Regions from separate parts of the Thioclava sp. F1Mire-8 genome, predicted to be linked through region 2. Evidence: riboswitches for the same ligand, from Rfam matches in the RefSeq annotation. Region 2 holds a riboswitch; the other holds the start of a gene.
What was found. Region 2 has a riboswitch for cobalamin ahead of nrdH (glutaredoxin-like protein NrdH). Riboswitches for the same ligand answer to the same signal wherever they lie in the genome.
Positions count from the first base shown of each region.

Region 1: it holds a riboswitch for cobalamin, as region 2 does, so the genes downstream of both, B6V75_RS00955 (TonB-dependent receptor) here and nrdH (glutaredoxin-like protein NrdH) in region 2, are expected to answer to the same signal.

Region 1 covers NZ_NBNY01000001.1:202,445-218,186, forward strand. Annotated here, with positions in the region: gene B6V75_RS00920 (ABC-F family ATP-binding cassette domain-containing protein) at 1-44, opposite strand, end outside; gene ndk (nucleoside-diphosphate kinase) at 315-737, shown strand; gene B6V75_RS00930 (TfoX/Sxy family DNA transformation protein) at 739-1,098, opposite strand; gene B6V75_RS00935 (Rrf2 family transcriptional regulator) at 1,672-2,151, opposite strand; gene speB (agmatinase) at 2,544-3,515, shown strand; gene B6V75_RS00945 (DUF1499 domain-containing protein) at 3,512-3,937, shown strand; gene B6V75_RS00950 (DUF475 domain-containing protein) at 4,092-5,138, shown strand; cobalamin riboswitch at 5,168-5,362, shown strand; gene B6V75_RS00955 (TonB-dependent receptor) at 5,500-7,314, shown strand; gene B6V75_RS00960 (ABC transporter substrate-binding protein) at 7,418-8,167, shown strand; gene B6V75_RS00965 (iron ABC transporter permease) at 8,164-9,147, shown strand; gene B6V75_RS00970 (ABC transporter ATP-binding protein) at 9,147-9,893, shown strand; gene B6V75_RS00975 (cobalamin-binding protein) at 9,893-10,684, shown strand; gene B6V75_RS00980 (FMN-binding glutamate synthase family protein) at 10,766-12,376, shown strand; gene B6V75_RS00985 (serine hydrolase domain-containing protein) at 12,639-13,517, opposite strand; gene B6V75_RS00990 (YeeE/YedE thiosulfate transporter family protein) at 13,672-14,187, shown strand; gene B6V75_RS00995 (DUF6691 family protein) at 14,184-14,828, shown strand; gene B6V75_RS18400 (protein tyrosine phosphatase family protein) at 14,870-15,622, shown strand; gene B6V75_RS01010 (hypothetical protein) at 15,692-15,742, shown strand, end outside.
Region 2 covers NZ_NBNY01000001.1:797,309-813,050, reverse strand. Annotated here, with positions in the region: gene B6V75_RS03795 (efflux RND transporter periplasmic adaptor subunit) at 1-1,155, opposite strand, end outside; gene B6V75_RS03790 (ABC transporter substrate-binding protein) at 1,382-2,287, shown strand; gene B6V75_RS03785 (ABC transporter permease) at 2,299-3,471, shown strand; gene B6V75_RS03780 (ABC transporter ATP-binding protein) at 3,468-4,403, shown strand; gene B6V75_RS03775 (ABC transporter permease) at 4,400-5,155, shown strand; gene B6V75_RS03770 (amino acid ABC transporter substrate-binding protein) at 5,397-6,167, shown strand; gene B6V75_RS03765 (amino acid ABC transporter permease) at 6,240-6,920, shown strand; gene B6V75_RS03760 (amino acid ABC transporter ATP-binding protein) at 6,917-7,702, shown strand; gene nrdF (class 1b ribonucleoside-diphosphate reductase subunit beta) at 7,722-8,699, opposite strand; gene nrdE (class 1b ribonucleoside-diphosphate reductase subunit alpha) at 8,708-10,879, opposite strand; gene nrdI (class Ib ribonucleoside-diphosphate reductase assembly flavoprotein NrdI) at 10,849-11,271, opposite strand; gene nrdH (glutaredoxin-like protein NrdH) at 11,284-11,505, opposite strand; cobalamin riboswitch at 11,600-11,795, opposite strand; gene B6V75_RS03735 (homocysteine S-methyltransferase family protein) at 11,873-12,922, opposite strand; gene B6V75_RS03730 (hypothetical protein) at 13,053-13,358, opposite strand; cobalamin riboswitch at 13,482-13,685, opposite strand; gene ppsA (phosphoenolpyruvate synthase) at 13,834-15,742, shown strand, end outside.

The DNA of each region.
Region 1 (15,742 bases), 590 kb from region 2:
GGACGGCCTTCGATCGAAAAAGAGATATCGGAGATGCGCAACATGGGGCCTGACTTGGCGCAGGGGCGCGCGACAGTCAATCGCTGCTGCGCGCCGCGCCCCTTCGGCTTGGCAAAAATATCCCCGCCGGAGGCGTCCTTCGGCGCGTGAAGCCCGGCGGCCCGCCGGTCTACCTTGACCAAACGGTCACGAAACCGCGCTAGACTCGCCCCGGGCCCGCCCATGAGGGCTTTTCAAGCCAGCCCCTGCATGATAGCAGGCGCGGGATATTTCGGACCGGCTTTCCGGCCGCGAACACAAGGAAAGGGTCACACATGGCCATCGAACGCACGCTGAGCATCATCAAACCCGACGCGACCAAGCGCAACCTCACTGGCAAGATCAATGCCAAGTTCGAGGAAGCGGGTCTGCGCATCGTCGCGCAAAAGCGCATCCAGCTGACCATGGAACAGGCCGGCAAGTTCTATGAAGTGCACAAAGAGCGCCCCTTCTACGGCGAACTGTGCGAATTCATGGCGTCCGAGCCGGTCGTCGTTCAGGTCCTCGAAGGGGAAGGCGCGATCGCCAAGAACCGCGAAGTGATGGGCGCGACCAACCCGGCGGAAGCCGACGAGGGCACCATCCGCAAGGAATACGCGCTCTCCGTGGGTGAGAACTCGGTGCACGGCTCCGACGCTCCGGAAACCGCTGCGGAAGAAATCTCGTTCTTCTTCTCGGGTCTCGAGATCGTCGGCTGATCTAGCGTTTCGCGATCAGACCAATTTCCGAGAGGGCCGCGTCCAGCCGGGCGCGGCCCTTTTCTTTTGCGGAAGGCGCGGAGCTGTCCTCCGCTGCGATCCGCGCCTTGAGCGCGTCGAATTTCTTCCGGAATGCGGCCTTCTCGGCGCCGCGGCAGTCGTTCCACGGCCGACCCTGCAGCGCCATGTGCAGTGCGTAGTAACCGATGAAATGGGCGGGGTTCCCGGCCTCGATCCAGGCGGCATAGGCGGCGTCCGCTCCGATCTCGCGCAGGTCTTCCGCCGAGGTGATCCCGGCGCGCATGAAGCCTTCGGCGGTGGCGGGGCCGATCCCCTTGATGGAGGTGAGAGAGGTGCTCATCGTGCCGGACGGTCCTTTGGGCCGCGCGGCAAGGGCAGCGCGACGGTTTGGCGGATCGTCGCAGTCTGAAGCTGGACTTCGCGCCACGCAAGAGCAGCGCGAAGGAGAGATCGAATGGCGGGCGGCGCGAAAACCGGCGGTGGATGAAGATGCCGGTTGCGGGGCCTGCCTGCGCCGCTATCATCGCGGCGCGAGAGAGGGCGTCAGATGGACGCCCAATCGTCGAATACGGTGCCGTTCTGTTGGGTCGTATTGCCCGTTTGGCCTTGTTGCTGGCCAGGACGGTTCGTGCCGCCTTGCTGTTGCTGGCCTGATTGATTGCCCGATTGCTGTTGCATGACCTAAGCCTTGTGATGAGTCGCGTTCTAGCGGGGTCTTCCCGTTGCTGCGACAAGTAGCCACAGGCTCTCGCCGAGAAAAGGGTCGGTCAAGCGAAACTGATTTTTGGTCGCATTGGCGTGAGCGACCGTCTGAAACTGTGACGTCGCCGACACGAAAGCGCGGATTTTGGCGCGAGTGCGTCAAGAATTCGGACCTATCGTGGCCGCTTGCGCGGAGCCTTGTTTCAAAGGGCTATCGCGCAGCTCGCGCCGCCGTGCAGATCGGGATGGGTTGCAGGCCGGGTAGGCTGAGCATCGCCTCCAGCGCGGTGTTGTTCTCGACCAGATCGGCGATGGTCTTGCGGTCGAGCGTTCCGTAGAACGCCTCGAGCGCCTCGCTCAGCGCATCGCGGAACAGGCAGGCGTCGCGCAGCGGGCAGGTGTTGGTCTCGGTGTCGAAACATTCCGCGAAAGGCAGGCGGGCCTCGAAGGCGCGCAGCACGTTGCCGACGCCGATCTGTTCGGGTGGGCGCGCAAGTTTCATGCCACCGGCGCGGCCGCGCAGGGTGGTGATGAAATCCTCATGCGCAAGGGTGTTGATCACCTGCGCCAGATGGTTCTCGGACGCATTGCAGGCTTCCGCGATCTCGTGCTTGCGCACGGTGCGGTCCGGATTGACCGCACAGAACATCAGCACACGCATCGCGAGATTGGTTCGAGTGGTCAAACGCATCGTAACTCCTCCAGCTCACGCGGCGGTGATATAGATAAGTTTGCCTCGCAAGTTTGACCTATGTCACATTCATTGGAAATTTTCGCGCCGAGGCGAGATTTTGCCGCGCCGTTGTCACGCGGGCCAATATCGGTTGGGTGAGGCGGGGCTGCCGGGCCGGCGCGGCGGGCGCGTCCATTCGGTGAAGTCGCGGCACACGGTGGCGTGAGCGAATGAGAGCTTCGGTCTTCTGCGCCCGGTTCGCGCGGTTGCGGGCACTGCCCGGCCCGGATCGCCCCAGGCGGGCCCTTGTCGGAGTGCGCGGATTCGGACACGTCCCTCGTCGCCTTGCGGGGCAACTTGACCTCCTGCGAGGGCTGGCGCAGATTTCGCGGGCGAAAGGGAGGGCGACCATGGCTCTGGAAGATGCGAAAACCCAAGTGGATCAGGCCTTTACGCGCGCAGATGCGCGCGGTCTGAGCTTCGAGAATACCTTCGGTGGCGCGACCAGCTTCCTGCGGCGGCGTTACACGAAAGACCTCGCAGGCGCGCAGATCGCCGTGACCGGCATCCCCTTCGATCAGGCGGTGACCAACCGCCCCGGCACGCGGTTCGGGCCGCGCGCGATCCGCGAAGCCTCGACGCTGCAGGCTTTCGATGCGCCCTATGGCTGGGGCTATGACCCGCTCTCCGAGCTGGCGATCGTCGATTACGGTGACATGCCCTTCGACTATGCCAATGTACCCGAGGTGCCGGGTCGGATCGAGGCGCATCTCGGCGCGATCTTCGGGGCGGGCGTGGCGCCGATCACGCTCGGCGGCGATCACTTCATCACGCTGCCGATCCTGCGCGCGGCAGTCGCCGCGCATGGCGAGATCGCGCTGATCCAGATCGACGCCCATTCCGACACATGGGCCGATGACGACATGGACCGGATCGACCATGGCACTTTCCTCTACAAGGCGATCAAGTCGGGCGTCTTGCGGGCGGAGAATGTGGTCTCGGTCGGCATCCGTACCGACAATCCCGATACGCTGGGCGTGAACATCGTGGATGCGCCGAGCGTGCATCGCGAAGGGATCGGTCCCACGCTCGAACGCATCCGCGCGGTGGTGGGTGATAGACCCTGCTACCTCACCTTCGACATCGACGGTCTGGACCCGGCCTTCGCGCCCGGCACCGGTACGCCTGTCTGGGGCGGTCTGGCGAGCTGGCAGGCGGCAGAGCTGTTGCGCGGGCTGAAGGGCATCAACCTGATCGGCGGCGACGTGGTCGAGGTCTCTCCGCCCTACGATCCGACCGGGGTGACGGCGATCGCCGGGGCTCATGTCGCGACCGAGCTGATCGCCCTTGCGGGCTGGGCGATGCGGGAGAGGGCGGCATGAAACGGGCCGTGACGATCCTCGCGCTCGGGCTCGCCGTCGTGGTGGCGGCCGACGGGTGGGTGCGCCTCGCCCCGATTGATCCGGCGCGCTTCGATGTCGACGGGCTGGCGAAAGCGCCCGGTGACCACCCGGAGACAGGCGGGTTTCAGGCCGTGCGCGACGTCTCCGATCCGCCGGCGCAGATGGCCGCGCTCGACAAGATCATCCGGGGCACCGCGCGCACCAAGCGCGTCGCGGGCAGCGCCGACGAGGGCTACGCGGCCTATGTGACGCGCTCGGCCGTCTGGGGCTTTCCCGATGTCACCACGCTCTGGATCGAAGGCGATACGCTGCAGATCCGCGGGCACCTCGTCTACGGGAAATCCGATCTCGGGGTGAATGAGGCGCGGATCAAGGGCTGGCTCGACGAGGTCGGGCTCTAGCGGGCGCGACCCGCCGTGCGCAGGGTGTCTTGCGCCGCGTTTTTCCGCCCACCCGCCCCACGCCGTAGGGTCACACAGACCAACTCTGACAGTGCGCTCCCTTGCGAAGACAGGGGGCGAAGCCTAAGTGAGGCCTCATGCAGCCGGAGCCAGCATGACCATCATGTATCGTTATTTTTCCTGGGCCATCGCCGTCACGGTGGCAGGGCTGGTCGGGTCCTTCGCGCTGGGGTTCGCCCAGACCGGAGGGCTTGGCGGCGCGGTCTCTTTCCTGATGATCACTGCCGTGCTGGCCGTGCTGGAAATATCGCTGAGCTTCGACAACGCCATCGTCAACGCCAACAAGCTGCACCAGATGACGCCGAAATGGCAGCGTCGTTTCCTGACATGGGGCATCCTGATCGCGGTGTTCGGGATGCGTATCCTCTTCCCGCTTCTGATCGTCGTGATCGCCGCGGGCATCGGACCTTGGGATGCGGTTCTTCTGGCTGCGAAACACCCGGCCGAATATGCCGAGATCATCGAGGACGCGCATCTGTCGATCGCGGGCTTCGGTGGCGCCTTCCTGATGATGGTCGCGCTCACCTATTTCATCGACGAGGGCAAGGAGGTCGACTGGATCCGCGCGCTGGAGCGCCGGTTGCGCGCGCTCGCGTCGATCCGAGGTCTGGAGATCGGCTTCGTGCTGGTCGTCGTTCTGCTTTTCACCTGGATTCTGCCGGAGGGGCGCGAGGACGAGTTCCTCTTCGCCTCCATCTGCGGCCTTGCGACCTTTCTCGGCGTCGAGGTGCTCAGCCACGTGCTCGACCGGACGAATATCGCCGCCGAGACGGCCAAGGCGGGCCTCGGCGCGTTTCTCTATCTCGAAGTGCTCGATGCGTCCTTCAGTTTCGACGGGGTGATCGGGGCCTTCGCGCTGACCCAGAACCTGTTCCTGATCGCGATCGGTCTGGGGATCGGTGCGATGTATGTGCGCTCGATGACCCTGATGCTGGTGGAGCGCAACACGCTCAGCGAATTCCGCTATCTCGAGAACGGCGCCTTCTGGTCGATCCTGATCCTCTCCGTCGTCATGTTCGCGCAGACGCTGGTGGAAGTGCCCGAGGTGATCACCGGCCTGATCGGGGCCGGGCTGATCGGTCTCGCGCTGCTATCCTCGATCCGGTTCAACCGGCGCTGCCGACGCGCTGTGGAAAGCTGAAATATTCTTGACTCAGTGCGGCGCGCGCGGCACAGCAGGGGCACTTCGGTTCCGCGAAAGCGGATGAAAAGGGAACCCGGTGCGATGCGTGCATTCATTCCGGGGCTGCCCCCGCAACTGTGAGCGGCGAGTGACGGCTGACTGAGCCACTGGGGAGACCCGGGAAGGCCAGCCGGAACCAGGACCCGCGAGCCAGGAGACCTGCCGAGGCGCTCATCCTTTCTGCCTGTGCGGGGCGCGCAGCGGAGGCGGTCTTCCGTCAGTGGTGACATTTTTCACCGTCGGCGGAAATTCCAAATTTCCAAAGACTTGCAATACGAAGTTCACGCGACCGCAGAGTCGCGGCACGAGGGAATTGGATATGATCCGCACCCGTTTGACCGTGGGCCTGATGCTCACCACAGCGCTGGCAGGCCCCGCGCTCGCGCAAGATGCGCAACCTTACCAACTCGATGAGATCGTGATCTATCACGGCGCGCTCGAGCCGCAATCGTCGGACAAGACCGCGCAGGCGGTCACCGTGCTGTCGCGCAAGGAGCTGGAGCGTTCGGGCCAGACCCGTCTCGCCAACCTGATCGCGCAGTCGCCGGGCGTCGGCATCCTGTCGCGCGGGCCGATGGGCGCGCAGACCGGCTTCACCATTCGCGGCGTGTCGCAGAATTACGTGAAGGTCATGGTGGACGGGATCGACGTCTCCGATCCGTCGGCGACGCAGGTGCTGCCCGACCTGGGCCGGTTCAACACGTTCAACTACGACCGGGTCGAGATCATGCGCGGCTCGCAATCGGCGGTCTATGGCGGGCAGGCGGTTGCAGGTGTGATCAACCTCGACACGCCGCGCCCGACCGAGGATGGCGTGAGCCAAAGCGTCAAGCTCGAGCTCGGCTCCTACCACACCGCGAATGCGGCCTATAATTTCGGCTGGAAGAAGGGCGATGACGAGCTCGCGATTCAGCTGTCGAAAATTTACACTGCAGGCTTCTCGGCCGCCGACAAGAAGAACGGCAATACCGAGAAGGACGGCTACCGCGCCGACCGTGTCAGCCTGCGCGTGCAGAAGCGCATCTCCGACAATCTGCTGATCGGCTTCAACGGGTTCGCGCAGAACGATCGGGGCGAGTTCGACAATGCCTTCACCTCGCCGCCCTCCGACGACGGGGAATACACGATCCACAAGGAGCGGGGCGGACGTCTCTTCGCGAAATTCGTGACCGGCCCGCTCGATCACGAGCTCGGTCTGACCTATTACACGACCTCGCGCTGGTATCCGGTCTATGACTATGGCTACGAGGGCAAGCGCCGCAAACTCGACTGGAAAGCCTCGACCGATCTCGGGCCGGGGCGGCTGACCTTCGGGGCGGATCGCACGCTGGAAACCTATACAGGCACCTATGTCTCGGGCCACGTCCTGACGGCGGATACGGGTATCTTCGGTGAATACGCTTTCTCGCCGATGGACGGGGTGAACGTGACCGCCTCCGCGCGCCACGACGATCACTCGGATTTCGGCGGCAACACCACGGGTCGTCTGGGCGTGACGTGGCAGGCCGACGCCGCGACGCTCTACCGGGCGTCGATCGGCAATGGCTTCCGCGCGCCGTCGGGTTATGAACTCTATGGCGGCTACGTAGGCAATCCCGACCTCAAGCCTGAGAAATCGCTGAGCTACGATCTCGGCGTCGAGCGTGACTTCGGTGCGCATAAGCTGACCGCGACGCTGTTCCATATCGAGGTGGACGACCTGATCGACTACGACGGCACCTACTACCAGACCTCGGGCACCGCGAAGCGGCAGGGGCTGGAGCTGGGGCTGAAAGGGCCGATCACCAGCAAGATCAACTACAGCCTCGGCTACACCTATCTCGACTGGAAGAACCCCGACGGGCTGTCGTCGGGATCGACGTGGAACTCGGCCTTCGGGCGTCATACGTTGACCGCGGGCATCGACGCGCAGGTGACCGACAAGATCACGCTCGCCGCCGATATGCGTGTGGTCACCGATCGTCAGAGCCAGCCCGATTACGGCCTGCTGAACGCGCAGATGACCTACGATCTGGGCAACGAGAAGGAGGCCTATCTGCGCATCGAGAACCTGACCGACACCGATTACCAGCTCTGGCCGGGCTACGGCACCTCGGGTCGCGCCGCCTATGTGGGGCTGCGTGCGCGGTTCTGATCTGAAAGGGGCGGTTTGCGCCGCCCTTTTCGCCGCCCTGGCGGCGACCTCCTCCGCATGGGCGGAAGAGCCTGCGGGAGATGTGCCGCGGCGGGTCGTCTCCATGAACCTCTGCACCGATCAGCTGGCGCTGGCGCTGGCCGATCCGTCGCAGATCGTCTCGGTCAGCCATTTCGCGACCGACCCGTCGATGTCGGTGCACTGGAAACAGGCTGAAGACGTTCCCGTAAACTTCGGGCGCGCCGAGGAAATCTCCATTCTCCATCCCGATCTCGTGCTGGCCGATACCTGGTCGAACCCCGACACGATCCGCATGTTGCGCACACTCGGGATCCGGGTCGAGCAACTGCCGCCCGGCACCTCGCTGCCCGAGATCCGCGGCCGGATCGAGACGATGGGGAAGCTTCTTGGCCATCCCGGTCGCGCGGCGAAGATGCTCGCGGATTTCGATGCGCGGCTGGCGGCGATCCAGACACCCGCGCCGGGGCTGAAAGCTGCGATCATCGGGCCCTCGGGCTATGGCTACGGGCCGCGAACCCTTGAAGGGCAAATCCTTGAAATGGCAGGATTTCAGAACGTCGTCAGCGGGCCGGGGCTCGACTGGGGCGGGCGGTTGCCTCTGGAGGATCTGGTGATGGATCGCCCCGATCTGGTGGTCGTGGGGGGCTCGCAAGGCGGCACCGGCACGAGCCGCGCGCAGGAGGTGCTGGCGCACCCGGTGCTGCGCGATCTTCCGGTCGTGCGGGGCCTGCGCGATGCGAGCTGGACCTGCGGCGCACCGGCGATGCTGAATGCGGTAGGGCAACTGGCGACGCTTGGGCGCAAGATCGAGAAAGAGAAGTTGACGCAATGAGTTATCGCGCGATCCTCATTCTCCTCTCAGCCTTCTGCGCGGTGCTTTTCGCAGCGTCGCTGCTGATCGGACCGTCGGGGATTTCGCCGCTCGACGGGATATCCGCGCTCATTTCCGGCGATGGCGCGGCGGGCTTGGTGATGCGCGAATTGCGCCTGCCGCGCGCGATCCTCGGTATCGGCGTTGGCGCCGCGCTGGGGCTGTCTGGCGCCGCGATGCAGGGCTTCCTGCGCAACCCGCTTGCCGAGCCTGGGCTGATCGGCACCTCTGCAGGGGCGGCGCTTGGCGCGGTCATCGCGATCCAGACCGGGCTCTACGCGCTCTTCGCCCTGGCCCTGCCGCTCGCCGCGCTGGCGGGCGCGGGCGTGGCCGTCGCGCTGATCTTGATCCTTGCCGGGCGCGAGGGCCGGGCGTTGGTGCTGATCCTTGCAGGCATCGCCGTCTCCGCGCTGGCGGCGGCGGCGACCGCGCTGGTGCTGAACCTCGCTCCGTCGCCCTATGCCGCGGCCGAGATCGTGTTCTGGATGATGGGCTCGCTTGCCGATCGGTCGATGACCCATGTCGCCCTGGCACTGCCGTTCCTGATCGTGGGCGCTTTGATCCTGCTGCGCGCAGGGGCCGGGCTGGATGCGCTGAGCCTTGGGGAGGATGCTGCAGCTTCGCTTGGTATCTCTTTGAAAAAACTGAGGCTTCAGGTCGTCTTCGGGACCGCGCTCATGGTCGGTGCGGCCACGGCGGTCGCGGGTGCGATCGGCTTCGTCGGCCTCGTCGTGCCGCATCTGCTGCGCAAATCCGTGGGCGCGCGGCCCTCACGGCTGCTTCCGGCTTCGGCGCTTGGCGGGGCGGCGATGCTGACGCTGGCCGATATCGCGACGCGGGTGATCGCGCCTGAGCGCGACCTGAAACTGGGGGTGCTGACCGCGCTGGTCGGCGCGCCGTTCTTCCTGTCGATGATCCGCAAGATGGGGCGCGAGGGCTGATGCTGAAGCTGGAAAACCTGATCGTTCTGCGGGGCGAATGCCCGGTCGTCGATCACGTCTCGGCGCAGGTCGCGCCGGGCGAGCTGATCGGGCTGATCGGGCCCAACGGCGCGGGCAAGACCTCGCTGCTGCGCGGTGCGATGGGGCTCTTGTCGCATCGCGGGGACAGCTCGCTGTCGGCGCTCGATCCGATGGCGCGGGCGCGGGCGGCGGCGTGGCTGCCGCAGGCGCGCGAAATCGCCTGGGGGCTGTCGGTTGCCGATCTTGTCGCGCTGGGGCGGTTGCCGCATGGCCGCGATCACGCGACGCGCGGGGCGGCGGCGGTGGAAGAAGCGCTGCGCCGGATGGGGCTCGACACTTACCGAGACCGCGCCGCCACGCAGCTTTCGGGCGGCGAGCAGGCGCGGGTGCTGATCGCCCGGGCGCTCGCGCAGGAAAGCCCGCTGATCCTCGCAGACGAGCCCATTGCCGGGCTCGATCCGGCGGCGCAGATCGCGACGATGCAGGTCTTCAGCGCCCACGCGCAGGCGGGCGGCGCCGTCGTCACCTCACTGCATGATCTGGGGCTGGCCGCGCGCCATTGCACCCGGCTTTGGGTGATGGATCGCGGGCGGCTTGTGGCGGATGGACCGCCCGGCGAGGTCCTGACCGAGACGCTTCTGGCGCAGGTCTTTCACATCCGCGCGCACTTTAAAATCACGTCGGAAGGCCCGGTTTTTCAACCACTTTCCACATTGGGGATCTGATGGCATTTCCTCCTGAACGCATCGTCTGCCTGACCGAGGAAACGGTCGAGACGCTCTACCTTCTGGGCGAGGACGCGCGCATCGTCGGCGTCTCGGGCTACGCGGTGCGGCCCAAACGGGTACGGCAGGAAAAGCCGCGCGTCTCCGCTTTCATCTCCGCCGATTTACCGAAGATCCTTGCGCTGGAGCCGGACCTCGTCCTGACGTTCTCGGACCTTCAGGCCGACATCGTCGCGGGGCTGGTGCGCGAGGGCGTGGCCGTGCACGCGTTCAACCAGCGCTCGGTCGCCGGCATCCTCGACATGATCTGCACGGTGGGCGCGCTGGTGGGCTGCACCGAGCGGGCGGAACTGTTGGCCGCAGGCTACGAGACGCGTCTGGCGGAGATCGCCGCAAAGCCGCGCCCGAGCCGTCCGCGCGTCTGGTTCGAGGAATGGAACGAGCCGCTGATCTCTGCCGTCGGCTGGGTGTCGGAGCTGATCGAGATCGCGGGTGGTCGCGATGTCTTCGCCGAGCTGGCGAAAGAGGGCAAAGCCAAGGATCGCATCGTCGCTCCCGAACAAGTGATCGCAGCCGCGCCCGAGGTCATCGTGGGCTCCTGGTGCGGCAAGAAATTCCGCCCCGAGAAAGTTTCCGCAAGGCCAGGCTGGCAGGACGTTCCGGCTGTTGCGCGAAACCGGCTGCACGAGGTCAAATCGACCCTCATTCTGCAACCGGGCCCCGCCGCGCTGACCGACGGCCTAGATACGCTCGAGGCGGCTATCTGGTCCGATCCGGGGTTGCGGGCGTAATTGTTCTTCGACATAGAACCCGCGCACGCTAGAGTGGGCGGGCAAAGCGAACACAAGACAAAAAACCCCGCGGGAGGGGGCATGTTCACGCGTTTCATACGGTTTTCTCCGCTCGTCCTGTCAGCCCTGCTGACGCTCTTCGCGCTTTCCGGCTTGATCCTGACAGATTGGTTCCTGGTCGCCGCGATCCTTTTCGGTTTCCTGACGCTGGTCGGCATCTACGACCTGATCCAGGGCCGCCACGCCATCACCCGGAACTATCCGATCCTCGGCCATCTGCGCTTCTTCTTCGAGGAGATCCGCCCCGAGATCCGGCAATACCTGATCGAAGGCGACGACGAGGAGGTGCCGTTCTCGCGTGCCACCCGCACGATCGTCTACCAGCGGGCCAAGGATATCGAGGACGCCAAGCCCTTCGGTACGCGGATGCGTGTCTCGGAATCGGGCTATCAGTGGATCACCCATTCGGTGAAGCCGCGCCACATCGAGGATAGCGATTTCCGCGTCGAGATCGGCGGCGAGACCTGCAAACAGCCCTACAAGGCGTCGATCTACAATATTTCGGCGATGTCCTTCGGAGCGCTCTCGGCGAACGCGATCATGGCGCTCAACAGAGGCGCGAAGATGGGCGGCTTCGCGCATGACACCGGTGAGGGCGGTATCTCGCGCTATCACCGCGAGGGCGGCGATCTGATCTTCGAGGTGGGTTCGGGCTATTTCGGCTGCCGCAATCACGATGGCAGCTTCAACCCCGAGAAATTCGCCAAGCGCGCGCAGGACCCGCAGGTCAAGATGATCGAGCTGAAGCTGAGCCAGGGTGCGAAGCCGGGCCACGGCGGCATGCTCCCGGCCGCAAAGATCACCCCCGAGATCGCCGAGGCACGCGACATCCCGATGGATCGCGACTGCATCTCGCCCGCCTCGCATTCGGCCTTCTCGACGCCGATCGAGATGATGGAATTCATTGGCGAACTGCGCGAACTGTCGGGCGGCAAGCCAGTGGGTTTCAAGCTCTGCGTCGGGCATCGCCGCGAGTTCATGTGCATCGTCAAGGCGATGCTCGAGACCGGTATCACGCCCGATTTCATCGTCGTCGACGGCAAGGAAGGCGGCACCGGTGCCGCGCCTTTGGAATTCGCCAACCACATGGGCTTCCCGCTCGTGGAAGGGCTCAGCTTCGTGCACAACACGCTGCGCGGTGCGGGGCTGCGCGATCAGGTGAAGATCGGGGCCTCGGGCAAGGTCGTCACCGCGTTCCACATCGCCAAGGTTCTCGCGATCGGCGCGGATTGGGCGAATTCGGCGCGCGGTTTCATGTTCTCGATCGGCTGCATTCAGGCGCAGTCGTGCCACACCAACCGCTGCCCGACCGGCGTCACCACGCAGGATCCGATCCGTCAGCGCGCGCTGGTGGTGCCGGACAAGGCGACCCGCGTGGCCAATTTCCACCGCAACACGATGAAGGCGCTGGCCGAAATGACGGGGGCTGCGGGCCTCACCCATCCGGGCCAGTTCCTGCCGCATCACCTGCTGGTGCGCGACCGCGAGCGGGATTTCAAAGTGGGCGACGAGATCTATCACTACATGCCCGAAGGGTTCCTTTTGCGCGAGGATGACGACCGCTTCGGCTATCTCAAGCGCTGGAAGCGTGCCCGCGCCGAGGCGTTCGAGCCCTTCGACAGCGGCGTGTGAGATCAGATTTCCCGGTATCTTGGGAGAGGCGGCGACGGAGGTTGCCGCCTTTCTTTTTGGCGACGAAGGTATGCGCCGGAGGCTTCGGACGCGTCTGAAACCGTGCCTTCGCCCGGGCGGTCAGCCCGGGCTGCGCCCAACCCTCCCTCCGGGAGGGCGCATCTGCACCGGAGCCGCGCGAACGCAAGTTAGGGAGAGGTGGAGCGATAAACGGAAATCCACCTAGGGAGCGCATGCGCCCACCCAGGGTCGGGCGCAGCCCTCACCGCCCCACCACGAGCTTTGCCACTGCGATCTCCGCCGGCCCCTCGAAGGGGCCATGCGTGAAGGCGGCGACGGTGCGGCCTGTCTCGGGGCAGTGATAGACCGCGTTGGCGCTGAACGGCCCCGCGCCGGAATGGCCGAAAACGCGCGTCTCGCCCCAGTCGCCGCACATCAGCCCCAGCCCGTAGCCATGCCGCGTCCAAGGTCGCTCCGGCAGCGCGCCGCCCAGCTCGCGACAGGCGGTCATGCGGGCGAATGCGTCTTGCGAGAGCAGATCGCTCAGCCCGCGCAACAGCCGCGCCGCATCGCCCGCCGTGCCGATCAGCGTGCGGTGATAGACCCAGCCGGGATGGTAGTCGCGCGCCTCGGGCCAGTGAAGTTCTGCGAAATCGGCAGGCGCCTCCGCGAGCCGCACGCTTTCAAGCCCCAACGGTCCAGCGATCCGGTCTCGTACCAGCTCCGCGAGGCTCCGGCACGCTGCCCGTTCGATCGCCTCGCGGGCGAGCATGTAACCGAGGTTGGAATAGCGCCACTCGTCGCGCGAGTGCTGCGCCAAAACCCGTGCCACCAGCAGATCGCGTGGCCACGGTGCGCGTCCGGCGGCGACATCGGCGTGATAGTCGGGCAGGGTGCCGTAATCGGGCAGGCCCGCGCTGTGGTCGAGCAGACGGGCGAGGGTGATGCGACCGGGCAGCTCCGGCAGGTCGAGCGGCGCGCGCAGGTCGAGCCACCCCTCGGCCTCGAGCATCAGCGCCAGAGCCGCAATCACCGGTTTGGTGAAGCTCCAATAGGGAAAAAGCCGCCCCCCCGACCGCGCCAATTCGCAGCGACCGTCGCGATCAATCGTCGCGGTGAAGGAGGCGGGGGATTGGGGCAAGGCTTTGGCTTTCGGTGGTTTTCTCTGGCGGGCGGGTAGGGTGCCTTCCGACAATATGTCATTTGCCGCCTTGCAGCGGTTAAAAATGTTGAAACGGTTCGGGTGTGTTGTATCATCATCTTTGAATATGATTATGGGAGGATCGGAGGTTTTCATGAGAGACGCTCCAAAACCATTCTGGTCACCGCTCGCCGCCGGCACTGCGCTCGGCCTCGCGTTGCTGTTGACCTTCATCGTGACCGGGCACGGGCTCGGCGCATCCGGCTTCGTGACCCGCTTCGCGGCGCAGGCCAATGACTGGATCGCCCCGCAGGCGACCGCCAGCAATTCCTATTTCGGTCCTTTCATGGCGGCAGGCAGCCCGCTTCTGAGCTGGATCACCTGGGAAGTGGTGGGCGTCCTGATCGGGGCGTGGCTCGGCGCGAAAGGCGCGGGCCGGATCTCGGTCAAGGTGGAGCGCGGGCCGCGCACCAGTTCCGGCAATCGCCTCGTCTATGCGCTGCTGGGCGGCGCGCTGGTGGGCTTCGGCGCGCGTCTGGCGCGCGGCTGCACCTCGGGTCTGGGTCTGTCGGGCAGCGCGACGCTCGCCGTGGCGGGCTTCGTCTTCCTGATCGGCTTCTTCGCGGCGGGCTTCGCCGTCTCGATGATGATGCGGAGGATCTGGCAATGAGTATCCCTCTTTACGATAGCGGCATAGCCTCGGGGCTCCTGTCGGGCATCCTGTTCGGCTATGCGCTGGAAGCTGCGGGCTTCGGCTCTCCGCGCAAGCTGACGGGGCAGTTCACGCTGCGCGACTTCTCGGTCTTCAAGGTGATGTTCACCGCGGTGATCGTCTGCGCCGTGGGGCTCTACGTGCTGCGGACGATGGGCTGGATGGGCCCGGCCGCGGTCTTCATCCCGACGCTCTTCTTCTGGGCGATCCTGCTGGGCGGTGTCTTCATCGGCGCGGGATTTGCTGTGGGCGGCTACTGCCCGGGCACCTCCGTGGTCGGTGTGGCCTCGGGCCGGATCGACGCGGTGGTCTTCGCGATCGGCATGGTGCTCGGCACCTCGGTCTTCGCCTGGGTGTTCGACCCGATCAAGGATTTCTACCTCGCAGGTCAGGGGCCGACGGCGCAGACCCTGCCGCAGCTCTTCGGGCTGCCGGAATGGGTGATCCTGCTGGCGCTGATCATCATCGCCGCTGTGGGCTTCCGCCTCGGCACGATCCTCGAGCGGTCGCGTGGCGGTCCGTTCACCGCCGAAGAGGTATGCGCCCCGGATGACGAGGCCGACGAGTTCGCCCTGACATCAGCAAACGCGCGTGGGTAACCAGTATTAACACGGACGATAGCCTAGGGAGGACAAAGTCCATGAAACTGCACAAGAAACGCAAGAGCCTGTTGCGCGCCGCGATGGTGCCGGTGACGGCGGTCGCGATGAGCGCCGCGGTTCCCGCCACCTCCAGCGCGCAGGCGACCAACCCCTGTGCGCCGGCGGTCGCGAACCCCTGCGCTCCGGCCAACCCTTGCGCTCCGGCGGCGGCCAACCCCTGCGCGCCCGCCGCGGCGAACCCCTGCGCGCCCTCGGCGGCAAAGGCTGCGGATGCGGGCAACGACGCGGCACCGATGGCCAGCGGGCCCTATGACACTACCGTCAAGGCCACGCAGGCGCCCTATGGCGACAAGATGCCCCCGATCGTCGACAACTACCTGCGCGCGACGCCCTATGTCGGCACCGGTGGCTTCATCGACCCGACGGGCATCCCGATGCTTAAAATGCTCGGCTTCAAGACCGTCGTGAGTCTGCTCAAGCCTGACGAGGGCGCGCCGAACGAAGGCGATCTCGTGCAGAGGGCCGGGATGAACTATATCCAGATCTCCGTGCCGACCAAGGCGCCGACCGAGGAACAGGTCGCCGAATTCGCGAAGATCGTCGAAGACCCGGCGAACTACCCGATCCTGCTGCATTGCGAGAGCGCGAACCGGGTGGGCGCGATGTGGGCGCTCTACCGTGCCTCGAAAGGCGTTCCGAACGAGATCGCCGTGCAGGAAGGCCGCCAGATTGGTCTGAAGACCTCGCGTGAACCGGCTGTGCGTGAGATGCTCGGCATGGAGCCGCTCTGAGCGCAGATGCCGCGATGACAAGGACGGGGTCAGCGCCTAGGCTGGCCCCGTTCGCATGAGGAGAGACCGATGACTCGACCCGAAACATCCTCCGAGATGTCACCCGACAGTGCCAACCCG
Region 2 (15,742 bases):
TGCGATCACCGCCAGATCGCCCGAGACGAAGCTGGTCTTAACTGCGCGCTCCGCCAGCGTCCCATCCTCGGAGACGACCATTGCACTCCCACCCGCCACCGCTTCGGCGGGCACGACGAGCAGGCTCTGCTTGGGCGCGGCGAGTTCCACCGCGACGACCATGTTGCGCCGGAGGGGCGGGCGCTCGCCCGCCTGCGCCTGACCCAACGGATCGTCGACCCGCACCACGACGGGCGCGCTTTGCGTGGTCTCGTCGATCGCCTCGCCCATCCGCTCGACCCGGGCCTTCCAGACAATGGGATGCTCGGGTTCGGGCAGGGTGACCCGCGCCTTCAGATCCGTGACCTTCGTGCCGTCGCCCGCGAGCCGGAGCAGGGGCCCCATCCGCCCGATCGGGAATTGCGCCGAGATGTCGACGGCCTCGATGCCTTCGCCGCTCAGCAGGACCTGACCGCGATTGACGTATTGCCCGAGATCCGCGTCGAGCGAATTGACCCGCAGGTCGAAAGGCGCCGTGATCGTCGACAGCCCGATCGCACGGTCGATCGTCGCCGCCTGCGTATCCAGCACTTCGCGCTCTGCCTCGTTCAGCTTCAGCTGGCTTTCGAGATCGGCGACCTTGGTCTGCGCGGTCAGCAGTTGGCGGCGCACCCCGTCGAGTTGGGTTTGAGTGATCCGGCCCAGATCGTGGAGAGATTTCTGCCGGTCGAACTCATCCTGTGCCAGCGCGAGGTCGGATTGCGCCAGTTCCAGGCTCGTGCGCACCGTGTCGTCCTTGACCTTCGAGGCGGCGACCTGCGCCTCGAGACTGGCGCGCTGCAGTTTCAGATCGCTGTCGTCGATGGTGAAAAGCGGCAATCCTTTCGCGACGATGTCACCGGGCGCGAGCGGCTCTGCGATGTCGCGGATATCGCCCTCGATCCGGGCGATGGCGCGCCACTCGCGCACCGGGGCGACCATGCCGTAGCCGCTGACGCGCGGGATCATCTCGGTGGGCGCGAGCGTGATCACCCGCACCAGCGCCGCCGGGCGGTTCGCCTCGCTCGGACTGGGCAGCGATTTCAGATCGCCCGCAAAGACGATCGCCGCCACACCGAGCGCGGTCGGCACCGCCACCATCGCGAGCCTTGCCAGACCCGTGCCAATTCCCGCCATGATGTCCCTCATCACTCATGTCATTTCACTATCTACCCAGAACTTCGCGCATCGACCTAGCGTAAATGTGACGCACCCCCGGAGGGAGGGGGACGCGCGCGGCGCGAGCCTCTCAATACCAAAGACAATCGGAGCAAGGCTTGGCGGGCGCGGGCCGGGCCCTACACTCAACCTAGATCACATCTCGAGACGACCACAGCCACCTGTTCAGGGAGCCAGACACGCCATGAAATATCCTCTTATCCTGGCCGCCGCGGTCTTCGGGGGCGCACTCGCCTCCACCGCGCAGGCCGATATCACCGTCTCCTCCAAGATCGACACCGAGGGCGGTCTCTTGGGCAATATCATCGCGCTATCGCTGGAAAATGCCGGGATGCCGGTGGAGCGGCGGCTGCAATTGGGCGGCACGCAGGTCGTTCGCAAGGCGATCCTCGCGGGCCAGATCGACATCTATCCCGAATATACCGGCAACGCGGCCTATTTCTTCAACGAGGCCGATAGCGATATCTGGAAGGATGCGTCAAAGGCCCATGATCGCGCGGCCGAACTGGACAAGCAGAACGATATCACCTGGCTCGATTCCGCGCCGGCCAACAACACCTGGGCGATTGCGGTGACGGGCGATCTGGCCAAAAAGAACGACCTCACCACGATGTCCGATTTCGGCAACTGGGTCTCGAATGGCGGTGACGTGAAGCTCGCGGCCTCGACCGAATTCGTTTCGTCCCCCGCCGTGCTGCCCGCGATGGAAAAGGCTTACGGATTCAAGTTGAGCCCCGATCAGACCGTGGTTCTCTCGGGTGGCGACACGGCGGCGACCATTCAGGCGGCGGCGCGCGGCACTTCGGGCGTGAACGCGGCGATGGCCTATGGCACCGATGGTGGCGTGGGCGCGGCGGGGCTCGTCGTGATGGAAGACGACAAGGGCGTGCAGCCGGTCTACGAGCCCACCCCGATCGTGCGCGACGCGGTGCTGAAGGAATATCCGAAGATCCCCGAAGTGCTGAACCCGATCTTCGACAAGCTCGACATGCAGACGCTTCAGAAACTCAACGGCCGTATCCAGGTCGGCGGTGAACCCGCCGAGGCGGTCGCGAAGGATTACCTGACGCAGATTGGGGTGTTGAACTGAGCGCCGCAGCGATGCGTGTGCGGGGCGTGACCGCTGGCCTCTCGCCGCCCGGGGTGCTCTTCGCGCTCTTGGGGCTGGCTGCGATCTTCACGCCTTTCCTGACGCTCGCCGCGAACCGGATCGTGGCGGGCGAGGGGCGCGCCCTGTGGACCGTCGCCGCGCCGCAGGTCACGGGGCCCGGGATCGCGCTGATGCTGCTGGGGCTCGCCTTGGGCCTGCCCGCCGCGCGGCCTTACTTGCGCATCGCGGGCGCGGCGCTTGGCCTCGCGGGACTGGTCTGGCTGCTGATCGCGGGCGCGTCGTTTCTGCTGACCGAGGCGGGCGAGTATGCGCGTGTCTCGCCGGCTGCCGGGTTCTGGTTCCTGCTGGTGGTCTTCGCGCTGATGATGGCCGACGCGCTTTCCGCGCTGTCGCCGGGGCCTGCAGCGCGGGCGGGAATTTTAGGGCTGGTGATCGCGCTCGTCGCGGCGCTGCTGTGGTCGGGGGCGCTGAGCGATCTGTCTATCGCGCAAGAATTCGCGAGCCGCAAGGATGCCTTCTACACCGCGAGCCTGCGCCATCTGGGCCTTGCCTTCGGCTCGCTGCTGGCCGCGGCGGTGATCGGCCTGCCGCTGGGCGTGATGTGCCACCGCAATGCGGCGCTGCGTGGTGCATTGCTTCCGGTGCTGAGCTTCCTGCAGACGATCCCCTCGCTCGCGATGTTCGGGCTCATGATCCCGGTGCTGAGCTGGCTGAGCGGGATCATCCCCGGCGCCCGCGCGATCGGTATTGCGGGGATCGGCTTCGCGCCTGCCTTCCTTGCGCTGACCCTCTATTCGCTGCTGCCGGTCGTCGCCAACGTGCTGGCGGGTCTGCGCAGCGCACCTGCCTCCGCGCTCGAGGCTGCGCGTGGGATGGGCATGACATGGCGCCAGCGTCTGGCGCGGGTGGAACTGCCGCTGGGCTTGCCGGTAGTGCTGGCCGGGCTGCGCATCGTGCTGGTTCAGAATATCGGGCTGGCAGTGATCGCCGGGCTGATCGGCGGCGGCGGCTATGGCACATTCGTCTTTCAAGGCCTCAACCAGACGGCGGGCGACCTGATCTTGCTGGGCGCGCTGCCCACTGTCGCCCTGGCGCTGGTTTCGGCCATCGCAATGGACATCCTCGTCGAACTGACGACCCCCCGAACGGAGCGTGAAGAATGATCGAAATCGACGAGATCACGAAGCTCTATGACGACACGACGGCGGTGGACCACGTTTCGATGACGGTCGAGACCGGAACGATCACGGTGATCGTGGGCACCTCCGGTTCGGGCAAGACGACGCTTCTGCGGATGATCAACCGGCTGATCGAGCCGAGTTCCGGCGAGGTGCGGATCAATGGCGAGTCCACCGCCGCGCTGCCCAAACACGAGCTGCGCCGCCGGATCGGCTATGTCATTCAGGGCGACGGGCTGTTCCCGCATTATACGATCGCGGGCAATATCGGCGCGGTGCCCAAACTGCTCGGCTGGTCCAAGGACAAGACCAGCGCCCGGGTCGACGAGTTGCTGGACCTGTTCTCGATGGAGCCCGCGCAGTTTCGCGACCGTTATCCGGCGGAGCTGTCGGGCGGTCAGCAGCAACGTGTGGGCGTCGCCCGCGCCTTGGCCTCACGGCCCGATCTGCTGCTGATGGACGAGCCTTTCGGCGCGCTCGACCCGATCATTCGCGCCCGGGCGCAATCCGATCTGCGGCGCATCCAGCGGCAGCTGGGGTCGACCATCGTGCTGGTGACGCATGACATGGAAGAGGCGATCCATCTGGGCGACCGGGTGGCGGTGATGGATGGCGGCAAGCTTCTGCAACATGGCACGCCCGCCGAGATCATCGCCGAGCCCGCCACCGATTTCGTCGCGCAGATGGTGGGCGGGGTCGATCGTCCGCTCCGGCTTTTGTCGTTGATCCCGGTCTCGGACGTGATGGAAGAGGGCACTGCCGAGGGCGAGCCGATCGCGCCCGACACCAGCCTGCGCGATGCGCTGTCGCTGTGTCTTTGGCGCGGCTGCGAGGCGCTGCCGGTGGCGGATGGCGACCGTCCGCTTGGCAGGGTCACTCTGGCGACGATCCGCGCCCGCGCGGCGGAGCTGGCATGAGCCGCAGCGGCGCGATCCGGGCCACCTGCGTGGCGCTGCTGCTGGCGCTGGTGCTGCGCCCGCATTGGTTCGCGCCGGTCTTTGCGCCCTTCGCCCCGGCGGGCGGGCCGGTGATCTACGAGCGCGCCTCGATCCTGTCGCTCTCGCTCAGCCATCTGGGGCTGGTGGCGCTGGCCTCCGGGCTGGCGACGCTGGTCGCGGTGGGCCTTGCCATCCTCGTGACGCGACCTGCGGGCGCGGCTTTTCTGCCGCTGTCGCGCACGATCACCAATATCGGCCAGACCTTTCCGCCCGTCGCGGTGCTGGCGCTGGCGGTGCCCGCGCTCGGCTTCGGGGCCGGGCCGACGCTGGTGGCGCTGTTCCTCTACGGCTTGCTGCCGATCTTCGAGACGGCCATTGCCGGGCTCTCGACTCTGCCGCCCGCGACGATGGAGGCCGCCCGCGGCATCGGCCTGACCCGCTGGCAGCGCCTGATCCGGGTGGAATTGCCGCTGGCCCTGCCGGTGATCCTGACGGGCATTCGGCTATCGGTGGTGATCGCCATCGGCACGGCGACGGTCGGCTCCACCGTGGCCGCGCGGACCTTGGGCGAGGTGATCATCGCCGGGCTTTTGACCAGCAACACGGCCTTCGTCCTTCAGGGCGGCGTGATCGTGGGGTTGTTCGCGGTGCTCGTCTATGACGCCCTGAGCCTGCTGGAGACCGCCCTCACACGCCGTCTGGGGCGTCCCTCCGCCGGGGCGGAAGCGTAGCGCGCGGCCCGGTGAAGGACGATAGCGTTTCGCCGAGACCGCGCGCCGTGGAACAGGCTTTCTTTCGCGTAGGGCATTGATGGAATTCGTTCCGATTCCGCTCGACGAGATGGGATAAAAGACTAATTTTATCAGATACTTGTCTGGCGCATCGACTCCGGTTTGCGGCGTTACTAGGTAAGGCGCCTGTCATTCCGACGCGCCCCACGGCGGCGTCTTCGACCTATCGGAGGTATCTCGCATGAAACCCGTTCGCACCCTCATCGCCATCGCAGCCCTCGCCGGGATCGTGGCGCCCGCGGCCCAGGCCGCGAGCCTCGCTGATATCCAGAAAGACGGCGTCTTCCGCGTCGGCACCGAAGGCACCTATCCGCCCTTCACCTACCATGACGAATCCGGAAAGCTGACCGGCTTCGACGTCGCCATCGCGCGCGCCATCGGCGAAAAGCTGGGCGTGAAGGTGAAGTTCCTCGAAGGCCGCTGGGACGGCCTGATCGCAGGGCTCGATGCCGACCGCTACGACGCGGTGATCAACGAGGTGGGCATCACCGATGCGCGCAAGAAGAAATACGATTTCTCGCAGCCCTATATCGCGTCGAAAGCGGCGCTGATCGTGCGCAAGGACGAGACCGACATCACCGGCTTCGACGATCTGAAAGGCAAGACCGCCGCCCAGACGCTCTCGAGCAATTTCGGCAAGATCGCCTCGGATCACGGTGCCGAACTGATCGGCACGAACGGGTTCGATCAGTCGATCGCGCTTGTCATCCAGAACCGCGCCGATGCGACGGTGAATGACAGCCTGTCCTTCCTCGACTTCAAGAAGAACAAGCCGGACGCCCCCGTGAAGCTGGCCGCGACCATGCCCGATGCGAACTATTCCGGCGTGATCATCGCGAAGGACCAGCCCGACCTGCTGGCTGCGATCAACAAGGCGCTCGACGAGATGAAGGCCGACGGGACCTACCAGAAAATCTCCGAAGAGTATTTCGGGGAAGACGTCTCGAAGTAAGCCGAATGTCGAGCCGCGCGCGCCTTCGGGATTCAGCCCGGAGGCGCGTCAGGCTTGCAGAAAGGATCCGCTATGGCTGACTGGTTGCCCCTGATGTGGTCATCGCTCGTGCCGCTTTTGCAGGCGACGGTGACCTTCACGATCCCGCTGACGCTCATCACCTTCACGCTGGGCCTTGCGCTCGGGCTGCTCTGCGCGGTGATCCGGCTGTTCGGGCCGCGTCCGCTGGTGTGGATCGTGCGGTTCTATGTCTGGGTGATCCGGGGCACGCCGCTTCTGGTGCAGCTTTTCCTGATCTTCTACGGGCTGCCGAGCCTCGGGATCACGCTCGACGCCTTCGTGGCGGGGCTGATCGGCTTCACGCTGAATGTCGGCGCCTACACGTCGGAAATCCTGCGCGCGGCGCTGTCCTCGGTGTCCAAAGGGCAGTGGGAAGCGTCCTATTCCATCGGCATGAACTGGCGGCAGACGATGACCCGCACCATCGTGCCCCAGGCCTCGCGCGTCGCGGTGCCGCCCTTGTCGAACAGCTTCATCTCGCTGGTGAAGGATACGTCGCTCGCCGCAGCGATCACCGTGCCGGAACTGTTTCAGGCGGCGCAGCGGATCGTCGCGACCACCTATGAACCGCTCGTCCTCTATGTCGAGGCGGCGCTGATCTATCTCGCGCTCTGCTCGGTCCTGTCGGCGCTGCAGGGGCGGCTCGAACGGCGCCTCGGCCAATATGGCGGCTTTCTGGAGGAACGCACATGATCGAGCTGTCGAATATCACCAAGCGGTTCGGCGAGAACGAGGTTCTGTCGGGGATCTCGCTGTCTCTGCCTGAGGGCTCCGTGACCGCGCTGATCGGCCCCTCCGGCGGCGGCAAGAGCACGCTTTTGCGTACCATCAACCTGCTGGAGGTGCCCACGAGCGGCACGCTCGCCATCGGCGACGCCACGGTGACGCTGACCGAGGGCGGGCGGCTCTCGCGCGGCCAGATCCAGTCGATCCGGCAACAGACCGGGATGGTGTTCCAGAACTTCCAGCTCTTCCCGCATCGCACCGCGATCGAGAACGTGATGGAGAGCCTCGTGACCGTGCAGAACTGGCCCGCCGCGAAGGCGCGTGAACGCGCGATGTCGCTCTTGGAGAAGGTCGGAATGGCGCATAAGGCCGATGCCTGGCCCGCGACGCTTTCGGGCGGGCAGCAGCAGCGCATCGCGATTGCCCGCGCGCTCGCCCCGTCGCCGAAAGTGCTGCTCTGCGACGAGCCGACCTCGGCGCTCGATCCGGAACTGGCGGCGGAAGTCGTCGACGTTCTGGCACAGCTGGCCCGCGAGGGCACGACGATGGTGATGGCCACCCACGATTTGCGGCTGGCCTCGCAGATCGCCGAGCGGGTGGTCGTGCTGGAAAGCGGCGGGGTGGTCGAGACCGGCCCGGCGCGGCAGGTCTTCGATGCGCCCGAGCGCGAGCGCACCAAGCGGTTCATCGCCACGCTGAAATCGACCGGCGAGACCGCAGCCCCGGATACTGCCCCGCGCCCCGTCTGAGGCGCGGGCGGCGGCGGGTTCAGAACGCCCAGTCCTCGTCCTCGGTCGCGACCGCCTTGCCGATCACGTAGCTCGATCCCGAGCCCGAGAAGAAGTCGTGGTTTTCGTCCGATCCGGGCGAGAGCGCGGCGAGGATCGCGGGGTTCACGCGCGTCGCCTCTTCGGGGAAGAGCGCCTCGTAGCCGAGGTTCTGCAGCGCCTTGTTGGCGTTGTAATGCAGGAAGTGCTTCACATCCTCCGTCAGGCCCAGACCGTCATAGAGCTGCTCGGTATAGCGGCCCTCGATGTCATAGAGGTCGAACATCAGCGAGAAGGCGAAATCCTTGATCTCGGTGCGCTCGGTCTCGGTCGCCCGCTCCAACGCGCGCTGGAACTTGTAGCCGATGTAATAGCCGTGGATCGCCTCGTCACGGATGATCAGGCGGATCAGGTCGGCCGTGTTGGTCAGGCGCGCGCGGCTCGACCAGTGCATCGGCAGGTAGAAGCCCGAATAGAACAGGAAGCTTTCCAGAAAGACGCTCGCCACCTTGCGCTTCAACGGGCTCGCCGTCGCGTCGTATTCGTCGAGGATCAGCCGCGACTTGGCCTGCAGATGCGGGTTCTCCTGCGACCAGCGGAAGGCCTCGTCGACCTCGCCGGTGTTGCAAAGCGTCGAGAAGACAGACGAATAGCTGCGCGCGTGCACGGCCTCCATGAAGGCGATATTGGACAGCACGGCTTCCTCATGGGGCGTCGCGGCATCGGCCATCAGCGCGGGCGCGCCGACCGTGTTCTGGATCGTGTCCAGCAGCGTCAGCCCGGTGAAAACCCGGATCGTCAGGGTCTGTTCGTCCTCGGTCAGCTGCGACCAGCTTTGAATGTCATTCGACAGCGGCACCTTCTCGGGCAGCCAGAAATTCGACGTGAGCCGGTTCCAGACTTCGAGATCCTTGTCGTCCTGAAGGCGGTTCCAGTTGACGGCACGGGGGACGGGGCGGGGTGTGTGCAGATCTTTCATGGCGGGCCTCACAGGGAACAGGATACGCAGCCCTGCACCTCGGTCCCCTCGAGGGCCGCTTGGCGCAGGCGGATGTAATAGATGGTCTTGATGCCGCGCCGCCATGCATAGATCTGGGCGCGGTTGATGTCGCGGGTCGTGGCCTCGGCCGGGAAGAACAGCGTCAGCGAGAGACCTTGATCGACATGCTCGGTCGCTGCCGCATAGGTGTCGATGATCGCCTCGGGGCCGATCTGATAGGCGTCGCGGTAGAACTCGAGATTGTCGTTCGTCATGTAGGGCGCGGGGTAATAGACCCGGCCGATCTTGCCTTCCTTGCGAATCTCGATCTTCGCGGTGATCGGGTGGATCGAGGCGGTCGCGTTGTTGATATAGCTGATCGAGCCGGTGGGCGGCACGGCTTGCAGGTTGCGATTCCACAGGCCGGACTCCATGACCCGGTCGCGCAGCTCGGCCCAGTCGGCGCGGGTGGGCAGGGTGATCCCGAAGCGGTCGAACAGGGCCGTTACGGTGTCGCTCTCAGGCAGAAAATCGCGGGTGACGTATTTCTCGAAGAAGCTGCCATCGGCATAGGCAGAGGCCTCGAACCCCTTGAAACTCCGGCCATGCTCGGCGGCCAGCCGGTTCGATTCCGCCAGCGCGTGATAGGCTACGGCGGCGAAATAGACGGAGGTGAATTCGATCCCCTCGGGGCTGCCATAATGGATGCGCTCGCGGGCGAGGAAGCCGTGCAGGTTCATCTGACCCAGACCGATCGCGTGACTTTCCTCGTTGCCCTTGCGGATCGAGGGGACGGCGTTGATCGCACTCATCCCCGACACCGCCGAGAGCGCGCGGATCGCGGCCCCGACGCTCGCACCCAGATCGCCGCCATCCATCACCTTGGCGATGTTGAGCGAACCCAGATTGCACGAGATATCCGTGCCCATCCGCGCATAGCCCAAGTCCTCATCGAACTCCGACGGCTCGGCCACCTGCAGGATTTCCGAGCACAGGTTCGACATGGTGATCCGTCCCGCGATCGGGTTGGCGCGGTTCACCGTGTCCTCGAACATGATGTAGGGATAGCCGCTTTCGAACTGGATCTCGGCCAGTGTCTGGAAGAAGGCGCGGGCGTTGATCTTGCGTTTGCGGATCCGCGCGTCGTCGACCATTTCGTGGTATTTCTCGGTCACGGAAATCTCCGAGAAGGCGCAGCCATAGACCCGCTCCACGTCATGCGGCGAGAAGAGATACATCTCCTCGTTCTTCTTCGCGAGCTCGAAGGTGATGTCGGGGATCACCACGCCGAGGCTCAGCGTCTTGATCCGGATTTTCTCGTCCGCATTCTCGCGCTTGGTGTCGAGGAAGCGCAGGATGTCGGGGTGATGGGCGTGCAGATAAACCGCGCCCGCACCCTGACGCGCGCCCAGCTGGTTGGCATAGCTGAAGCTGTCTTCGAGCAGCTTCATCACCGGGATCACGCCCGAGGATTGGTTCTCGATCCCTTTGATCGGCGCGCCATATTCGCGGATATTGGTCAGCATCAGGGCCACGCCGCCGCCGCGTTTGGACAGTTGCAGCGCCGAGTTGATGCCGCGCCCGATGCTTTCCATGTTGTCTTCCAGTCGCAGCAGGAAGCAGGAGACGAATTCGCCCCGCGCCTTCTTGCCCGCATTGAGGAAGGTCGGCGTCGCGGGCTGGAAGCGACCCGCCAGCATCTCCTCCATTAGCCGCATCGCCAGCGCTTCGTCGCCGCGCGCAAGCGTCAGCGCGACCATCACGACGCGGTCTTCGTAGCGTTCGAGGTACCGCTGCCCGTCGCGGGTCTTCAGCGTGTAGGAGGTGTAATATTTGAACGCGCCGAGGAAGGTCGGAAAGCGGAACTTGGCCGCGAAAGCCGCATCCCAGATCGCGCGCTGGAAGTTGCGCGAATACTGGTCCAGCACGGCGGCGTCGTAATAGCCTTCCTCCACCAGATAGCCGAGCTTCTCGTCCAGCGAATGGAAGAACACCGTGTTCTGGTTCACATGGCGCAGGAAATATTGCCGCGCCGCCATCCGGTCGGCCTCGAAGCGGATATTGCCCTCCGCGTCATAGAGGTTGAGCATTGCGTTGAGCGCGTGGTGATCAAGCCCCGCGAATTCCGAGGCCGTGGCCCCGCTCGGTTTTACTTCGCTGTCGAGCATTCCAGCCTCCAGAAATTGTCGAGACCCGCGCGCACGCGGTCGATGTCAGTGTCGGTCCCCGCCAGTTCGAACCGGTAGAGCACGGGGATGTTGCACTTGCGCGCCAGCAGATCGCCCGCGCAGGCGAAGAGCGCGCCGAAATTGCGATTGCCGCTGGCGATCACGCCGCGCAGGCCCGCGCGGCGGGTGGGATCGTTGAGAAAGGCGATGACCGGTTTCGCGACCGCGCCGCGCCCCTTGCCGTCGGCGTAGCTCGGGCAGATCAGGACGTAGGGGCAGGGCGGGTACGGCATCGGAGCCTCCGCCGAGAGGGGCAGGCGCTGCGCGGGCAGGCCCAGCCGCTCCACGAAGCGCTGCGTGTTCCCCGAGGCCGAGGAGTAATAGATCAGCCTTGCCTGTCCCATCGCGGCTAGGCCTCAGACCAGGCGGTTGATCATGTCGGGGCGAAAGCCCGCCCAGTGATCCTCGTTGGCGATCACCACCGGGGCCTGCCGGTAACCCAAGTCCTGCACCATTTCCATCGCGGCGGCATCCTTGGTGAGGTCGATCACGTTGTAGTCGATCCCCTTGGCATCCAGCGCACGGGTCGTGGCGGTGCATTGCACGCAGGCCGGTTTCGAATAGACGGTGATGGTCATTTTCTGTCCCTTTGTTGGCTGTCGGCAGCGCGGGACAAGGCTCGTGGGCAGGGTGCCGCAGCACATAGCCACGCGCCCGGGCCCTCCGCCGCGGTCGTCGTCTATCTGCTCTGGCAGGTCTCCTGGCTCGCGGCTCGAACGCCTCTCGGTCCGTCTTCCCGGCGCATCGCACCAGTGACATTCGGACATCAGGCTCGCCGCTTACAGTTGCGGGGGCAGCGCCGGAATTCCACCGGCTTCCCTCTTCGCCTGCGGAGTGACTCGCAGGAACCAAAGCAACATCATATTGGGATGCATGGTGTAGTGGTGTCAATATATAGATTTCCCTGGCGCGCGAAACTCTCGCGCGACAGGGCTGTGTCAAGGCTCAGGCCCCGTCACCAAGCGCCCGGATATGCGCCGGAAGGCGGGCGTTCTGGCCATACATGAAGTGGTTCTCCATGCGCTCCGAGAAGCGGCTGGCCTCGGTCTCGCGACCCACGGCCTCGGCCATTTCGCGGATATGCATCGGGCTCGCCCCGCAGCACACGCCGAGGTAATTCACCCCGATCGCCTGCGCCTCACGCGCGAAGGCGCCGATCTCGTAGCGGTTGCAGGCCAACGGATCGAGCGCGGTCGGGAAGGTCCGGCCATGCGGCGAGGGGCAGGTGCAGCCGTTGTGATCGGAGAGGTTGAAGAAGGTGGGCTCCTCCTTCGTGGTCCGGTAGGGCACGGGCAGGGCGCCGACATGGCAGCTCACCGCCGCGCGCACCTTGCGCAGCCACGGCATCATCGTCTGCGGCCCGCGGAAGCAGTTCAGCCCGACGACATCGGCGCCCGCCTGTTCGAGCTGCTGGCAGGTCTCGACGATGCCGACCCCGTCCATCATCTCGTTGGCCGCCATCGGCGCCAGCGTCAGCACCACCGGCAGCCCCGACGCCTTCGCGGCCTCGAGCGCGCATAGCGCCTCGCCCGCGTAGTAGAAGGTCTCGCCGATGAGGATATCCGCGCCTTCCTCGACCGCCCAGCCGACCATCTCGTCGAACATCGCGCGCACCTCGGCCTGCCGCGCCGGATCGGCCGGGTCCCAGATATTCGTGTTCGAGATATTGCCCGCCATCAGGTTTCCGGTCTTGGCATTGGCGACCTCGCGGGCGATCTTCAGCGCCGCGCGGTTGAGCGGCTCCAGCAGGTCTTCCTTGCCGATCACGCGCATCTTCTCGCGGTGGCCGTTATAGGTGAAGGCCTCGACGATATCGCTTCCGGCGCGCTGGAAATCGACATGCAGATTGCGCAGCGCCTGCGGGTATTCGAGCGCCACCTCGGGCACGAATTCCCCGGCGGTCAGATAGCCGCGCCGTTCCAGTTCGAACAGAAAGCCCTCGGCGCAGATCACCGGGCGCGCGTCGAGCAGGCGGGTCAGTTTGTTGTCATTCATGGAGAGATCCTCTCAGTTCATCCATGACCATCGTTGGACAGAGCCGAGCCTCGCAGGAGACGGAGTGCCGTTTCCTGCTGCAATGGTCCTCGGTCGGGCCGCTGAATGCGACCGCAAGACGAAGAACGGGTTAGAGGCCGCGCCGGGCGCGTGCGCCGCCGCGCCGCACCGGCGGGGGCATCTCGATCGGCAGGGCGAAGGGCTCCGGGGTCAGCGACTCCAGCAGGAGTTCGCAGAACACCTCCACCGCGGGCGAGATCAGGGAATGCGGATAGGCCTGCATATGGGCGACAATCGCCGCCTTCGCATAGGGCATGTCGCCCGGCAGCGTGCCAAGCCATTCCATGTAGCCCAGCGTGCCCAGCTCACGCGCCCGCAGCGGCGAGATCGGCCCTATATCGAGTTGTAAGAGTGAAAGCGTTCGTTCCAAAAGCATCGCGCCCTCCGCGCAAAAGGGCGGGATTGGTCGCGGCACGGCGATATGCGAGGTCCGATCTGGTCCATCTCTCGTCTCTCCGTCCCAGGGCACCCCGCCCGGGTTTAAGGTGACCGAGATGCGCGGCGGCGCATCCGAGATGGCAGGTCTCCTGACTCGCGGGTCTTCGCTTCACCGGACCTTCCCAACCTTTGCAGGTCAGTGGCGTTTTCGGTGGCGCTCGCCGCTTACAGTTGCGGGGGCAGTCACGGAGTTGGGCCTCGCCCGCACCGTGTTCCCTTTTCAGCCGACCCTTTGGGGCCGGACACCATCCCGGATTTGATCGCAGGAAAATCTCACGCTGTCCAGACCGGATTGGGCGGCGGAGGGTACGCAGGCAGAGCCCCGTCCGAAAGGCTCCGCGTTGACAGAGATCAAGGCCCCGATGCGCGCCTCGGATAGAGTGCCCGCAAGTGCAAACAGGAGAGGCGAGCCCATGACGACGAAGAAAGAAGTCATTCCTTTCGACAGCTTACGCCGCGAAGATGTCGCGCTTGTGGGCGGCAAGAACTCTTCGCTCGGCGAGATGGTGCAGGAACTTGGCGCCAAGGGTATTCAGGTCCCGCCGGGCTTCGCCACCACCGCCGACGCCTATCGGATGTTTCTCGATGAAAACAAGCTGACAGAGGCCATCGCGGGCTATCTTGCGGATTACGATGCCGACAAGATCAGCCTTCACGTCGCCGGTCAGAGCATTCGCGACACGATCGTGGCAGGCGATTGGCCTGCCCCGACCGAGGCGGCGATCCGGGAGGCGTATCGCGACTTGTCCAAGCGGGCAGGGGTGCCCGAGGTCTCCGTCGCCGTGCGCTCGAGCGCGACGGCCGAAGATCTTCCCGATGCCAGCTTCGCCGGTCAGCAGGAGACCTATCTCAACGTCTGGGGCGAGGAGGAGCTTCTGACCGCCTGCCGCAAGTGCTATGCCTCGCTCTTCACCGACCGCGCGATCACCTATCGCAAGCTCAGAGGGTTCAATCACCTCGATGTCGCGCTCTCCGTGGGCGTTCAGCAGATGGTGCGCTCGGATATCGGCGGGTCAGGGGTGATGTTCTCGATCGACACGGAAACCGGCTTCGACAAGGTCGTGCTGATCAGCGCGGCCTGGGGCTTGGGCGAAAACGTCGTGCAAGGCGCGGTCACGCCGGACGAGTTTCAGGTCTACAAGCCGTTCCTCGGTAAGACGGGGATCAAACCGATCATCGAGAGGAAGCTCGGCGCGAAAGAGATCAAGATGATCTATGCCGGGCCGGACGCTCCGAACCCGGTGCGCAACGTGCCGACCTCGAAAGCCGAGCGCGGGAGGTTCGTCCTGTCGGATGACGAAGTGCTCGACCTCGCGCAGCAAGCGGCGACCATCGAAGCGCATTACGGGCAGCCGATGGACATGGAATGGGCCAAGGACGGCGTCACGGGCAAGCTTTACATCGTGCAGGCGCGCCCCGAGACGGTTCAGTCGCATGTCTCTGCAGGGTCACTGCGGCGTTACACGATCGGCGCGCACGGTCCGGTCGTCGTCAACGGTCTGTCGGTGGGCGAGCAGATCGCGACCGGGCGGGTCTGCCTGATCGAGGACGTCAAGGACATCGACGATTTCGTGGACGGCTCGATCCTTGTCACATCGACGACGGACCCAGACTGGGTACCGGTGATGAAACGGGCCTCGGCGATCATCACCGATCACGGAGGCAGAACCAGCCATGCCGCCATCGTCAGCCGCGAGTTGGGTGTTCCCGCCGTCGTCGGGTGTGGAGATGCAACCCATGTGCTGCATGACGAGCAGGAGGTGACCGTCTGCTGCGCCGAAGGGGACGAGGGTCTGGTCTATGACGGCTTTGCCGAATTCTCGGTCGAAGATCTGAACCTCGACGCGGTGCCGGAAACCAAGACCAAGGTGATGCTAAACCTCGCCAATCCGGCCATTGCCGCGCGCTGGTGGCGGTTGCCGATCGACGGTGTCGGTCTGGCGCGGATGGAATTCGTGATCTCGAACACGATCCGGGTCCACCCGATGGCGCTGCTGCATTTCTCCGACATTCAGGAGGCGGAAGTGCGGGAGGAAATCGAAACCCTCACTAGGGGATACGAGGACAAGTCCGAATATTTCGTCGATCAACTGGCGCTCGGCCTGTCCCGGATCGCCGCCGTAGCCTATCCGAACCCGATGATCCTGCGGCTGAGCGATTTCAAGACGAACGAATATGCCGACCTGCTTGGCGGGCGGCAGTTCGAGCCGGTGGAATCCAACCCGATGATCGGCTGGCGCGGGGCCTCGCGCTATTACGATCCGGCCTATGTCGACGGGTTCCGGCTGGAATGTCGGGCGATCCGTCGGCTGCGCGAAGAGG